One region of the Paenibacillus sp. A14 genome, then DNA from elsewhere that is predicted to be linked to it. Evidence: predicted binding sites of a transcription regulator. Region 1 holds the regulator's gene; the other holds the start of a gene.
The links. Region 1 encodes Rex, which represses fermentation and respiration genes when NADH is low (regulators of the CRP and FNR family bind a similar motif). Its sites were predicted from a motif close to TTGTGAAATATTTCACAA; they were not measured.

Region 1 (7,533 bases):
ACAACGTGATTTTGATGAATAAGGGGGAGCAGTTCCATGTTTAGAACGATGATGAAGTCGAAGATTCACCGGGCCACGGTGACGGAGGCCAACCTGAATTATGTGGGCAGCATAACGATTGATGAGGATCTGATGGAATCGGCGGATCTGTTGGAGAACGAAAAGGTGCAGATCGTCAACAACAATAACGGCGCCCGTCTGGAAACCTATGTTATCCCGGGGCCGCGCGGCAGCGGGGTCATCTGCCTGAACGGCGCTGCGGCCCGGCTGGTTCAACCCGGTGATCAGGTGATCATCATTTCTTATGCGATGCTGTCCGCCGAGGAAGTGCGGAGCCATAAGCCAACCGTCGTGTTTGTCGACTCGGGCAACCGGCCCGTCGAGAAAGCGACTCAGGAACTGCATGCCACGGTGCGATAAGGCTCTTCAAGCCGCAAGCAATTAATCCCTTCGGGAATGAAATGTCCGCCTTCAACAAAAAATGAACGTAAGGCTCGCACTGACTTCATTTTGTTAGGGGTGAATGGTGATGATGTTTCAGCACATGTTTGCGGAAATGAATGAGATGTTGGATGAGGTTATTCAGTTCTATCCAATAGCCCATGGCACCCAGAAACAGGATTTGGCAAAGAAATGGCATTTGCTTCAGCAGATGAGCGATGGAATTATCGAAGAGTGGCTGAGCTTTGAAGAGAAGATGGGCTTGTTGCGCCAGAGTTCTGCAGGCCCCCAAGGCGATTTTGCCGCTAAGCTGCCCGAAATGGATTGCGATGCGTTTGTCAAAGGACAGGGGTATTACAAACTGATGATGTTTCCGCAGGCGCTTACCCACTTTAAACAGGCATTGGAACAGTTTCCGGAAAGCCCCTCGGCGCGAACGTATTTGGCAATGTGCCATCTGCATATGGAGGAAACCGATGAGGCGATTCCGCACTTTTGGCGGGTGCTGGAAGGGACGGAGAATAAACGGCTAAGGTCGATTATTTACAACGCCCTGGGCTGCATCGAGGCGCAAAGAGGCGGCCGCGCCAAGGCCAAGGAGTATTTTACCCTGGCGCACTATCATGATCCTTCGTTGGCCGAGCCGCTTTCGAACTTGGAAGCCTGCATGCGAAGCACCGGAAAGCTGAAGTACGGGAATGAACTGACCTCCCTCCTTTAAAATGAACTTATCTTGATTTAGCGTAATTTGATGTACTCGGAAGAAACGGTGTGTCCCGGGATCGCGGGAGACATCGTTTTTTTCTGGAAGGAGGCCTCCCGTCCGCTTCACGCAATTTTCAAATCGGATCACTTCTGTTATGCTGTAAAAGAGACTGGAACGAAAGGGACTTAGGAATCAATGAAATATGCCGTACTCGATTTTGAAACGACAGGAAACCAGTCCTCTGATGAAATTATTCAAGTAGGGCTTGCCATTATAGATGAAGAACAGAATATTTCCCAAGTGTATCGTTCCTTTGTCAAACCGGGAATCCCGATTCCGCCGTTTATTACGAACCTGACGGGAATTACGGAAGAGGATGTCAAGGATGCGCCGGAACTGGATGAAGTGATGGTGGACCTGGTTCCGCTCTTGAACGATGCCGTACTCGTCGGCCATAACGTAGCCTTTGATTTCAATTATTTGCAGAGCGCGCTCGATAAGACAGGGTATTTGCCCTTTACCGGGCGGATTCTCGATACGATGGATTTCTTGAAAATCTTCTTTCCTTCGCTGACAACCTATCAACTGGGGATGGTCGCTGTCGAGTTCGGCGTAGAGCATGAGCGCCCCCATCAGGCCGACAGCGACGCTTTGGCCACAGCACTGATCTTCCTGAAGTGTCTGGAGGAGCTGGAAGGGCTGCCGCTTCTGGTGGTTCAGCGTTTGGCCGACCTGTTCGCCGGCGAGGATAGCGACCTCGGCTGGTTCTTCGACGCCATGCTTCAGGAGAGAGAGCGGGAAGGAGAGCCGAGCCCGGACGGTTTTGTGTATTACCGCCAGTTTGCGCTCCAGGTTGAGGACTGGATGGATATCGAGCCGGCCAGGAATGGCCTTTCCGACAATCCGCTCAAGGACGTCTCGTTCGAGCAGTTTATGGATCAGGTGCGGGAGCGTCTCAAGACGATATTGCCGGAATACGAGGAGCGCGAAGCGCAGAATATGATGCTGTCCGAAGTCGGCAAAGCGTTTGCCGAGGACAAGCACTTGTTGATCGAAGCGGGGACCGGAACGGGAAAATCGCTCGGATATCTTTTGCCGGCCATCTATCATAGTGTCAAACAGGACGATAAGGTGATGGTCAGCACGCATACGATCAATTTGCAGGAGCAGCTTAGGGAAAGGGATGTCCCCTTGCTTACTGATGCGGTTCCGTTTCCGTTTCGGGCCGCCGTATTCAAAGGGCGGCAGCACTATTTGTGTTTGCGCAAATTTGAACATAAAATTAATAGAAGAGACTTTGCCTCACCTAAGGAAGAGGTAATCACCGCCGCCCAGATGATTGTGTGGCTGGCGCACACGGAAACGGGCGACGACGAGGAATTGAACCTCGGAAACCGCGGCGGGGACTTCTGGGAGACGGTGGCGAGCGAGTCCGATTCCTGCCTCGGCCGCTCTTGTCCTTGGTTCCGCAAGTGCTACTACCACAGAGCGAAGCATGAAGCCGGCGTAGCGGACGTGGTCATCACCAATCATTCCAAGCTGTTTACCGATATTCAGGCCGGACACCAGCTGCTGCCCGGGTACGAGCGCCTGGTGATCGATGAGGCCCATCATTTGGAGGAAGTCGCCGGGAAACACCTAGGGCTCCAAATGAAATATTTCACCGTTGTCCATACGCTCACCCGGCTGTTCAAGGACAGCAAGACAGGCCAATTTCCGAATCTGCGCGTGATGCTGGATCAGTCGGGGAGCGAAAAATCGGCCGAGTGGTGCTCCGTCATCGACGGGCTGTATCCGACACTGGTCGATGTGAAGGAAATCTGGGATCGGCTGGCGGACCAGATGTTCGGCTTAATGCCGGAACGCAGCGACGCGGCGCCCGGGGATCCGGGGCAATTTGTGCTGCGCCTGCTGCCCCAGAAGAAACCGAAGCAGTGGGAGGCCCTGTCTGCGCTGGAGAACCAGATCTATACCGCTCTGGGCGACGTGATCCGCAAAGGGGAAAGGCTGATCGGCGAGTTAAAAGACGATGAGCACGACTACGGCTATGACAGCCTGATCACCGATATCGGCGGGCTGCTGAAAGATCTCGCCACCGAGCGGGAAGCGCTTCGCTTTTTTATCAAGCTTGAAGACTTAAGCACGGTCTACTGGATCGAGAGCAATGGCAATTACCGCAGCAAATCGCTGCAAATCTTTGCGGTGCCGATCGATGTGAGCACCCAATTGAAGGAATTTTTCTTCAACAAGAAGAAAAGTGTAGTGATGACTTCGGCGACCCTCTCGGTCGACAAGTCCTTCCAGTACATGATCGATCAATTGGGGCTGACCGAAGCGGCGGAGCAGGAGCGGCTCAACACCTCTATGCTTCCGTCCCCGTTTAATTACCGGGAACAGGCCTTACTTGTCATTCCGCGGGATTTCCCGAGCGTGAAAGGCAGTGTCGGAGACGACCATTTTGTCTCTACGCTCGTTCGGTCCTTGGCCGATACGGCGATCGCCACCCACGGGAGAATGCTGGTCCTGTTCACGTCATACCGGATGCTGCGGCAGGTGTATGATCCGCTGAAGGAGCTGCTTGCCGGACAGGGGATCACCGTAATCGGGCAGGGGATGGACAGCGGAAGCCGAACGAAGCTGACCCGCCGGTTTCAAGGACAGCAAGCCTCAGTTCTGCTTGGCACGAGCAGTTTCTGGGAAGGCGTTGACATTCCCGGCGAGGCCTTGACGAGCCTGGCAATCGTTCGCCTGCCGTTCCAGCCTCCGAACCATCCGCTGGTGGAGGCGAAAAGCGAGAGGCTGCAGCAAGAGAAGAAGAACCCGTTCATGAAACTGTCCGTTCCCCAAGCCGTTATCCGCTTTAAACAGGGTTTCGGCAGACTGGTCCGGTCCTCGCAGGACCGCGGGATCGTGGTGGTTTATGATACTCGGATCTTGGAATCCTATTACGGTAAATACTTCTTGTATTCTTTGCCCGGACCGAAAATGGAGCATATGCCGTTGGAGCAGATGGTGCCTCGAATTTCGGAATGGTTAAACGCCGGGGAATCGTAAGTGTTCCTCAAATCGTGTAAGTAGGGGGAAATTTGATGAAATCGGAAAAAATTTCGGATGCAGTGGTTCGCCGCCTGCCGGTGTACCTGCGCTTTCTCAATGAACTCAGCCGCCGGGAGGTGCCTACGGTCTCTTCGCAGGAACTTGGGCAGAAGCTGGATTTGAATCCGGCGCAAATCCGTAAAGACCTGGCTTACTTCGGAGATTTCGGGCGCAAGGGAATCGGCTACGACGTAACGTATCTGATCGAGAAAATTCGCCAAATTCTGAACCTGGATCAGCAAATTAATGTAGCTTTGATCGGGGCCGGTAATCTTGGCCACGCGTTGTCCAATTATAACGCGTATGTGAAAGATAATATGAAAATTGTAGCGGTCTTTGACGCATCCCCCCACAAAATCGGGACGCAGATCAACCATATTACGATTCAGCCGATCGAGGAGCTGGTGGATACGGTGCGGAGCAGCAACATCCGCATCGGGATCATCACCGTACCCGATGTGGAAGCGCAGCGGGTTGCCGATCAATTGGTGGCTGCGGGAATCGGAGCGATTTTGAATTTTGCGCCAACCATCCTTAAGGTGCCTTCGGAAGTGCGCGTGCATGCGGCGGATTTCACAACCGATTTGATGAGTTTGGCTTATTATCTGGATGGCGGAAAGGAACATACGGAACATGACGCGAAAATGGCTGATTAAAGACGGTACCTTCGCGGTGCCGGATCAGAAAACCCCGATCATCCGGGGCTATATGCTGGTCGAAGGAGACCGGATCACATACGTCGGAACGGAGCGCCCGCAAGGCGTGGAAGGGGCCGAAACGTTTGACGGCAAGGGGCTGTTGTTTCTCCCCGGGTTGATCAATACGCATGGTCATGCGGCGATGTCGCTCTTGCGCGGCTATGGAGACGACATGGTGCTTCAGGAGTGGCTGCAGGAGAAAATGTGGCCGATGGAAGCGAAGTTTACCGGCGAGGATGTATATTGGGGAACGGCCTTGTCCGTGCTGGAGATGCTAAAGGGCGGAACGACCACCTTTTTGGATATGTACGACCATATGGAACAGGTAGCTTCCGTCGTGGATCAATCGGGAATCCGCGCCGTATTGACTCGCGGCGTAATCGGGCTCTGTCCTCCTGAGGTGCAGCAAAGCAAGCTGAACGAAGCGGTGAGCTTTGCGCGCGATTGGCACGGCAAGGCGGACGGACGAATCACCACCATGATTTCGCCGCACTCTCCATATACTTGCCCTCCGGATTACATTGAGAAAATTGTACAGGCGGCACATGAGCTGGATTTGCCGATGCACACGCACATGTCGGAGACGAGAGCCGAGGTGGAGCAAAATGTAGCCGATTACGGCGTCCGCCCGGTTCAGCACCTGCTGAATCTCGGGATGTTCAATCGGCCGACGCTGCTGGCCCACGCCGTCCATCTGACGGACGAGGAGATCGGCGTTTTGGCGGAGCACCGGGTAACGGTATCCCACAACCCGGGGAGCAACCTGAAGCTGGCCAGCGGCGTAGCCCGCGTGCCCGAGTTGCTCAGGGCGGGCGTTACCGTATCGCTGGGAACGGATGGACCCGCCAGCAACAATAACCTCGACATGTTTGAGGAGATTCGCCTGGCGGCGCTGATTCATAAAGGCGTGTCGGGAGACCCGACGGCGGTCCCGGCGGGAGAGGCGCTTCGCATGGGTACGGAATACGGGGCGAAGGCGCTGTTCCTTGAGGATACGGGCCGGCTCGCCGCCGGTATGAAGGCGGATTTTATCGCCCTGAATACGGAACAGGCGCATTTTCTGCCCCGCACGGACTATATTTCCCATATCGTATATTCGGCGGGACCGAAAGATGTGGAGCATGTTTGGGTAAACGGCAAGCAAGTGGTTAAGCATGGCGCTTGCCTGACGCTTGATGAGGAAAAAGTACGTTTTGAAGCCCAAGCTGCGTTCGAGCGCCTTCTCGGCCGATAAGACGATCTACTGTATGTTGAAACTACGCCGATCGGGGAAAGGAAGAGAAGGTTGAGGAACAGAACCAAGTGGATCCTGCTCTCCCTTCTGATGTTGGGGCTCGTCCTCATCGGGCTTCACCGCTTCTATCTTTTTGTACAGCAGGATCTACGGCAGGGGGAGAAGCAAGCGATTCAGCGGGCGATGCGAGAAACCGGACTGACCGAGGCCGATGAGGTCTGGAAATCCGTCTGGGACCAAGTGTGCTGGGTCGTTCAGGGGAAGGATGAAAGCGGCCGGGAAGTCATGGTCTGGCTGCCGGAAAAGGGGAATCCGGAAGTAAAGCCCCTTTCCGAAGGCGTATCGGAGAGTCAAATTCGCAAGATCATTAAAGACAAATTTCCGGGGATAACCCCTGTCCGGTTGATGCCGGGGATATACAACAACCAGTATGTCTGGCAGCTCTTTTACAAAGAGAAAGCCCATCATTTTTACCGGTTTTTCCGATTCAGCGATGGAGAGCCGTTGGAGGAAGTATTTACTTTACCCAACCGGTAAGATCAACTTCAGAACAAAAAGCAGCCCATTGGGCTGCTTTTTTCGTAAAAATTTAAAATAATTTCACAACTTGATTCGAAATCGTATATACGATGTGATATACTCATCTTTGTAAGTTTAATTTGCGTATTTGTCTACCATTTTCTGATATACTTATCATTATATTTTTCTACAGCAAGGAGGACCTCAACGTGAAATTGCGTGTTGGACCGATTGTGGCAAGTGTGGCCGTATCCGCACTGTTGTTGTTCGGAGGATGGTTTGCGTATAGACAATGGGCGGTTGAGAGCCCGTTTGAGCATAAAATCAATTCTATGGAAGGCGTAAAAAGTGTACAAACAGATATTACCCCAAAACAGGTGGAGTTGAAACTTGATTTGGAGCCCGGAACGAATTTGGGCAGCCTCGTTGAGCAAATTGAGCGGGAAGGCGGCAAATGGATCGGCAGCCGCGAAGTAAAAGTGGTCGTGGAAGACAAAGCCTCAGAGAAGCTGAACGAATTGTGGGACAAGGCCTTGTTCCCGATCGCTCAAGCTATGGAAAAGAAAGAGTACACCGATATCACGACTACGTTGGATGAACTGCAAAAGCAGACCGAAGGCGTTTCGGCCAAAGCGGAAATGGACGATAAGAACGTGTATATTACGTTAACCGATGAGAAGGCGAGCAAGTTTGTTATTTTACCTCGCGTACCGCAAAGTATGGGGGTGTGGCCTAATGCGTAAGTGGATGATTGAAGTTGCGGCCGGATTTGTCCCGGTTTTCCTCATCTTTCTCGCTTTTATCGGCTATAATGTGATTCCGCTGCTCGTCGGTCTCGT
Region 2 (7,533 bases), on a different contig from region 1:
AAGTTTTTCCGCAGCTCTTCGCTGTTGATGATCTCCTTCCACGGATCGGTCGTCCGGCTCAGCGTTTCTTCGATCCGGGCGGCCAGAGCCTGGCGTTCCACGGTGTTTTCCAGCACCGCTTTGATCGTCTCCAGCCCGACGCGCTCCACCCATTGCGCCGTGCGTTCGTTCCAGTTGGCCTGCTCCCGGTAAAATTGCAGGTACGCGGCCGTCCACTCCATGACTTCCTCCTCCGTCTTCACCGTGCACAGCAAGTCGGCCGCCCTAACCTTGACGCCTCCGTTGCCGCCGACATAAAGCTCCCAGCCGCCGTCGATCGCGACAACGCCAAGATCCTTGATCGTCGCCTCGGCGCAGTTCCGCGGGCACCCGGAGACGGCAAGCTTTACTTTTCCCGGCGTGTTGAGCCGTTCGAAGGCCTTCTCCAGCGCGATTCCCATGCCGATCGAATCCTGGGTGCCGAACCGGCAGAAAGTGGAGCCGACGCAGGTTTTTACGGTGCGCAAAGCCTTGCCGTAAGCATGGCCCGACGGCATATCGAGCTCGGCCCAAATTTTCGGAAGGTCCTCTTTTTTTACGCCGAGCAGGTCGATCCGCTGTCCGCCGGTAAACTTGACCATCGGCACGTCGTATTTCTCCGCCACGGCCGCAATCCGCTTGAGATCGGCCGGGGAAGTTACTCCGCCATAAATGCGCGGCACGACGGAATAGGTGCCGTCCTTTTGGATGTTGGCGTGGTAACGCTCATTGGCGAAGCGGGACTCCTTCTCGTCCATATATTCCGCCGGCCAGAGCATGCCCAGGTAATAGTTGAGCGCGGGGCGGCATTTCGAGCAGCCTTCCGGCTCACGCCATTCCAGCACGTTCATGACTTCTTTTACGGATTTGAGCGACATCGCCCGAATGCTCTCCACAATTTCATCGCGTCCCAGCGAAGTACAACCGCAGATGCCCTCTTTGACAGGCTCACCCGCGGTTCCGTCCCCGTACAGCTCCAACAGCCCTTCGACCAGCGGCTTACATCCGCCGCAGGAACCGGACGCTTTCGTGCAGGCCTTGATTTCGCCGACCGTGCCGCAACCGTCCTTAACCGCGTTTACGATTGTGCCTTTGGATACGCCGTTACAGCCACAGATAATCTCGTCATCCGCCATGGCGGCGAGCCTGGCTGCCGGCGAAACGGCCGCTCCACCTCCGGCAGGGTAGCCGAGCAGCAGCTCTTTCTCCTTGCCGGCCACGTTCTCCCCGCTCTTGATCTTCGCGAACAAGGAGGTTCCATCCGACGTATCCCCGAACAGCACGGCGCCGACCAGCTTGTCGTCTTGAAGGACGATTTTTTTATAGGTACCCTCCAGATCATCCTGAATCCGCATCGATCGCGTTCCGGGGGCGTCCATGAAATACCCGGCCGAGAAAACGTCCACCCCCGACACTTTCAGCTTCGTCGAGGTCACCGAACCCGTATAGCCGCCGGTTTCCACGCCCGCCAGCCGCTTCGCCAGCACGCTGCCCTGTTCGTACAGCGGAGCCACGAGGCCGTAGGCGATCCCGCGGTGTTCCGCACACTCGCCAACCGCATAGATGCCCGGAACGCTGGTTTCCAGGAAGTCGTCCACGACGATGCCCCGGTTGACCTGCAGTCCCGCGGATTTGGCCAGCTCCACATTCGGCTTGATCCCCACGGCCATGACGATGAGGTCCGCATCCAGAGAGCTGCCGTCCGCGAATTCAAGCCCGTCGGCCCGGCGCCCTCCCCGGATCGCCGCGGTCTGTTTGGCCATGAGGAATTTCATGCCTTGGGTTTCCAGCTCCAACTGCAGCATTTTGGCCGCCGGCTCATCCAACTGGCGCTCCATTAAATAAGAATGTATATGGATCACCGAGACATCCATCCCCAAATGCAGCAGTCCTCTCGCCGCCTCCAGGCCCAGCAGCCCGCCGCCGATGACGGCGGCTTTTTTGTATTTTTTCGCAGCCTCCATCATTAAATGGCAGTCGTTAATGTCGCGGAACCCGATAACGCCCTCTTTATTCACGCCGGGCAGCGGAAGCATAAACGGATTGGAACCCGTTGCCACGATCAAGGCATCGTACTCCATCTCCACCCCGGACTCCGAGACAACCCTTTTCTTCCCCGTATCGATGTTGACCACCGCATCCCCGGTGTACAGGCGAATTCCGTTGTCCGCATACCAATCCAAATCGTTAATCACAATTTCTTTTAAATCGGACCCGCCCGCCAATACGGAGGACAGCATGATCCGGTTATAATTCGGATGAGGCTCCGCCCCAAAAACGGTAATTTCATAAGCGTCCGGGGCCAGCTTCAGCACATGCTCGACCGTCCTCATCCCTGCCATCCCATTGCCGACCAGCACCAGTTTCTTCTTTTCACCCATGTCCGGTTCTCCCCTTCCGTTTCTTTGTCCTTCGTACAAGCGTTGCATAACAGAAAAAGCCTGCTCCGCCACAGACCGGTCACAAGCATGCAGGTTTCATGCTCATTTCCAATCCCTTGATTCTGGCGAAGACAGGCTCCGTTGCCGCTTCAACATCGGCACGCCATTGTGTCCGATGGTTTTGACTATGCGTTTGGTAATTCATCGTTGAGGCTACTATATCCAATAATTTATTTCATGTCAATATACATGACATAAAATTTTAAATATCTCATTTTATTTAAAATACATCACATAACATGTTACTTAATTGTAATTTCAGAATTAGAAAGCAATTATGTCACTTAATCCATGCTTTATTACGAAAATTATATTGATTTTTCTGAAATACCACGCGAAAATACAGATAAAACTTTCTTGCAGGATGAGTTTATGTAAGGTTTTATGACGGGTTGGTTATTGAAGTTGGAATGAATAGGAGGGTTATATTCCGATGCGTTTCCTGTTGGTCATTCGCGAAGCTGCCTCCCTTAAGGAACACGAGGGACCATCCGATGCGCCCGGAAGTGAAGCAGGGCCGGAGCATCTGCTGAAACGCCACGGGTACCAGGTGTTGGCCTCCTGCCGAAGCCAGGAAATCCGCAAAAAAGTCCAGGATGCCGATGCCGTCGTCCTGCAATTGCCGATAACGGGAATTCACGACTGGGAGAAGCAACTGTCCCGGTGGAAGCCGGTTCCGCTTCTTTGGTGGTGCAGCGCCGAAACGGCCGCCTCCTCCCTGGAAGCTTGCGAGGAGGACGTCCCGGTGGATGGCATCCTGACTCCCTCCATGTCCGCCCACGAACTCCATTGGGCGCTCCACCTGGGAGGCAAGCATTTTTTTGAGCGCCAGCAATGGCTCGAGGAGCGGGCCCAACTGGTCTCCCGGCTGGAAGAACGCAAATGGATCGATTTGGCCAAAAGCATTTTGTGCGAAATAAACCGGATTCCGGAGGCGGAAGCCTACGACGTTTTGCGCAGGCGGGCGATGAATGAACGTAAACGAATCGTCGACATCGCCACCTCGATCGTCAAGGCCCACCAACAATTAAAAACCTAGCAAAGCCAGGCGGGTTCACAAGGAGGAATTCCGTATGAACATGACGGAAATATTGAAGGAAGTCGGGCGGGGCAAGCGCGGTGCCCGCGACCTGAATTACGAGGAAGCGCTCGCCGCCGCGGAGCTAATTCTGGACCGGAAGGCGACGCCGGCGCAAATCGGAGCCTTTTTCCTGGCGGAGCGGATCAAAATGGAGAGCGTGGAAGAACTGACCGCCTTCGTTGAGGTAATCCGCAGCCGTGCCGTACGCATCCCGCGTGGTGCACACGGACTGGACTGCGCCGGGCCGTATGACGGAAGAAAAAGCTCCTTCATGCCCGGATTCGCCGCCGCCTTTGTGCTGGCTGCGGCGGGCGTTCCGGTAACGCTGCACGGCACCTCTTCGCTTCCGCCCAAATGGGGCGTTACCCTGATGGATGTGCTCCATGCCATGGGGCTGGACGAAGAGGTGGTCTCCCGTGACCGGACGGCGGCCGCGGCCGAGGGAAGCGGCGTGCTGGTCGTGCCGGCCGAAGCCTGGTGTCCCCCGCTGCGGAACCTGCGGGAGCTGCGGGAAGAGCTCGGCCTCCGCACGATCCTCAATACCGTGGAGAAGCTGGTCGACTACAGCCACTCCCCATATATCGTGTACGGTGTATTCCACAACACGGTGTTCGACCGGACCGCCCAGCTCCTGCAGCGGCTGAATTACCAAAAATCCCTGATCGTCCAGGGCGCGGAAGGCTCCGAGGACGTCCATATCGATCGTCCTACGCGCGTTTATACGGTCGATCCGGACGGGGCCCGGCTCCGGGTAATCGACCCGGAGGCCTACGGGCTCGAGGCGGTGCCGCCGGAAATGCAATGGACCGCCGACGAGCAGCTGCGCGTGACCGAAGCTGTTCTGACCGGGGAAGCCCACCAGGCCTTCATCAACCAGGCGATTTTGAACGGCGCTTTGCGCCTGCATGTAACGGGCCGCGCCGATTCCGTCGAAGAGGGGATTTATATCGGCAAATCCCTGTTGGACGGCGGCGGTCCATGGCAGGCGTTCAACCGGTGGCGGGAGACCCTTCTGAACGGAAACGGGCAGTTGGCCCGGCGTTAAGTCGGTACGGGTGGGTTAATTGGTTCTCGGTTGTCGCGAACAAGTGCGCTTCTAGTTAGTACCTCACCCTTAAACCTACGGGGATCAAGGAGCCTGAGCGACTTTTTCGTCCCTTCCAACTCCCTCCCAACTCCAAAAAGATGCAAATCTGCAGGTATTTTAGGCCGGTTCCCGAGGGGATTCGAAAAAAGATGCAAATCTGCAGGCATTTCTGACGATTTTTGAGGATCAAGCCGATTTCGCCGAAAATTCCTGCAGAATCGCAGGAATTTTCATTTTTTTGTTCCCAACAGGAAAAAAACATGCAGATTTGCAGGAATTCTGTATTATCGAGGCTGCTGCTCCTGGCCACTCGCGCGTTATTTAACGGGAGATTTTCCCGCTAATCTGCCGCCCAGGTCCCCAACCCGGGCACATATGCCCATCCATGGCCGTGCCCGACTCCAAGGTTAGGCCTGGCCCTCGCCCAGCCCAACATGTCGTCAAGCTCTAACTTGCCTTTATCTCCTATCGTAACTAAGCACCACAGGCAAATCATATTACTCAACTAACTAATCCTTCACCTGAGTGCCTCGATCTTCTGAATGTGATGTCCATGAGTCCATGTGGTCCAATCCCGTCGTCCCCTCGCATTAACGGGATTTCCTCCCGTTAATTTCGCTCATTGGTGGGGTCTCGCCCAATTAGCTGGATTTCCTCCCGCTAATTCAGCTCATTTGGGCCAATCCGGCCCAATCGCGGCAGATTAGCGGGACTTTTTCCCGCTAATCTGCCGTCCAGGTCCCCAACCCGGGCACATATGCCCATCCATGGCTCAGCATTTGGCCGGCTTTTTGCCGAAATAGGGCCCTATAAGCCTATAAGACCGCTATTCCATGGCGATAAGCCGAATTCGACAAAATTACGCCGCAAAAAGCCCTTATTACCTGCACGTCTAAGCTGAAATGGGCGACCACGCGCCCCCTTCCCTCACGCTTCAGGCTTCCAAATGCGATATCTGCCGCTCAAGGCAAGCAAGGCGAAGAAATAGAGACAGTTATCGTAATAGCGGCGATCCCCGGTCCGCAGCGGTGTGTTCCAAAACAGTTCCACGCTGGCGCGCGCATTCGCTCCCTCCGTGGCGAGCGAAGCCATCGCATTGGTGGCGAGCAGGCCGACCGGGTGGAGCGCTTTTTCCTCGAAAGGTTCCCCCTCAACGGTATACCTGCGGTAATCGTCAGACGTTTTATCCGCAAAAAAAGCCTGAATCCGGTCAGCGGTTTCCCGCTCCCGCTTTGCTCCGCCGAACCATTCCAAGTCCAGTCCCAAATTGGCGGCCACCCGGTAAGAGTCGCTGAAAAAGTGCCCGAACCCCCGGACATGGTTCGGCGTTCCGTCATAATGCGCGTACTCCGGGGCGAGCCCTGTCACGGGATGACAGGCGGCCTGCACATAGCACCGGCTGGCCTCGGCCGCCTCCTTCCAGAACGCCCGGTCCTCCGGGTCCGCCCATAAAGCGAACAACTCGTAAAAATGCGGCAGATGATAGGACGGGTCCGTAAACTCGCAGTTCGGGACGAACTTGATCAGCTTGTTGTCCCTATTCCACATCGGATACCCTTTGCCGTCCTCTCCTTTATGCAGGCAGGTGCGCAGCAACTCCCTCGCCTGTTCACCATAATTGAAAGGCACTTCCCGATCCCCCCAGCGGTGGGAGGCGAAAAACAGCGCCATCGCAAAATACTCCTCCCCGTCCGGGGCTGGCCCGTCCGACAGTCTGGTTCCGTCCGGCGCGCAGGACCAGGCGAAATAACCGGCATTCTCCCCTTCCGTCATGTACATGTATTCCACCGCCCATTTCCATAAGCGGTCGAACACATCCCGGCGGTCCATCTGCACGGCCATCATCATCCCGTAGGACATTCCTTCGGTGCGCGCATCATGGTTGCCCGTATCCTGCATATACCCCATATCGCTCCCCGATTCATGATAAATCCGGGTTTGCTCGTCACCCTCAAACATCTCACGCCAGGCGGCCTCTACCCGCCGGGTAATCTCCTCTTCCTCATAACCGTAGTCGGCCAGCAAATTCCGATATCGATCCGTATAATAAGCTCCTTTTAACGCGTTCATCGGCAAAAACATCCTCCTGCTTCTTTTTTAGTGTTAGCGCTTACCCAAAAGGTACCAAAGGATGGAACGCGTTGCCATGCGCAGATCACGCCTTTTTTTACCCAAATCAAGCCTGACTTTGCCAATTCCTTTAATTTGTGCAGTTACACTGCCATACTTGTATGGTAGTATGAAACCGAACAGGAGGTGATCGTTTGAAATCATTGGCAGACTCCGCGGCCGGATCGGCCGGAAACCACGTTTACGCGCAACTGAAGCGGCAAATTGTTAATCTGGAACTCCCACCGGGGACGGCACTGTCGGAAAAAGAGATGTCCGTCGCCTTTCAGGTCAGCCGAACGCCCGTCCGGGAAAGTTTCGTCCGGCTCGCGCAGGAGGGGCTGCTCGTCGTGCTGCCGCAGCGGGGCACCCGCGTCTCGCTGATCGATCCCGCTCTGGTTGAGGAGGCGCGGTTCATGCGGGAGCAGTTGGAACGGGCCGTAATTCGCCTGGCTTGCCGGAATTTTCCCGAAGAATCGCTCCTCGCGTTGAATGACAACCTTGAGCTTCAGCGGGATGCCCTGGCCCGGCATGACGGCAGCGCCATGTTCGAGCTGGATGAGGCATTTCACCGGATTTTGTTTGAAGGGTGCCGAAAGCTGGGTACCTGGTCCGTCATCCAGCAGATGAACGCCCACCTGAACCGGACTCGGGTGTTGTGGCTGAAAACGGACCCGCATTGGGACCATTTGTATGATCAGCACCGGGCCATGGGCGATGCGGTAATGCAGCGGAATGAAGAACTTGCCGAGCGGACGATGAAAGAACATTTAAGACTGAGTATCGCGAACTTAAGC

Region 2: a site for Rex is predicted at 2,678-2,695, ahead of nirB (nitrite reductase large subunit NirB). Genes of this name have one in related genera too.

Annotation. Positions count from the first base shown of each region.
Region 1 covers NZ_JBAGJD010000001.1:405,965-413,497, reverse strand. Annotated here, with positions in the region: gene panC (pantoate--beta-alanine ligase) at 1-44, shown strand, start outside; gene panD (aspartate 1-decarboxylase) at 37-420, shown strand; gene V4U88_RS01970 (tetratricopeptide repeat protein) at 530-1,162, shown strand; gene dinG (ATP-dependent DNA helicase DinG) at 1,343-4,201, shown strand; gene V4U88_RS01960 (redox-sensing transcriptional repressor Rex) at 4,237-4,899, shown strand; gene V4U88_RS01955 (amidohydrolase) at 4,877-6,175, shown strand; gene V4U88_RS01950 (cell wall elongation regulator TseB-like domain-containing protein) at 6,227-6,712, shown strand; gene V4U88_RS01945 (hypothetical protein) at 6,904-7,437, shown strand; gene V4U88_RS01940 (AAA family ATPase) at 7,430-7,533, shown strand, end outside.
Region 2 covers NZ_JBAGJD010000002.1:326,875-334,407, forward strand. Annotated here, with positions in the region: gene nirB (nitrite reductase large subunit NirB) at 1-2,399, opposite strand, end outside; gene V4U88_RS05915 (ANTAR domain-containing response regulator) at 2,893-3,498, shown strand; gene V4U88_RS05920 (anthranilate phosphoribosyltransferase) at 3,533-4,585, shown strand; gene V4U88_RS05925 (glycosyl hydrolase family 8) at 5,555-6,697, opposite strand; gene V4U88_RS05930 (GntR family transcriptional regulator) at 6,892-7,533, shown strand, end outside.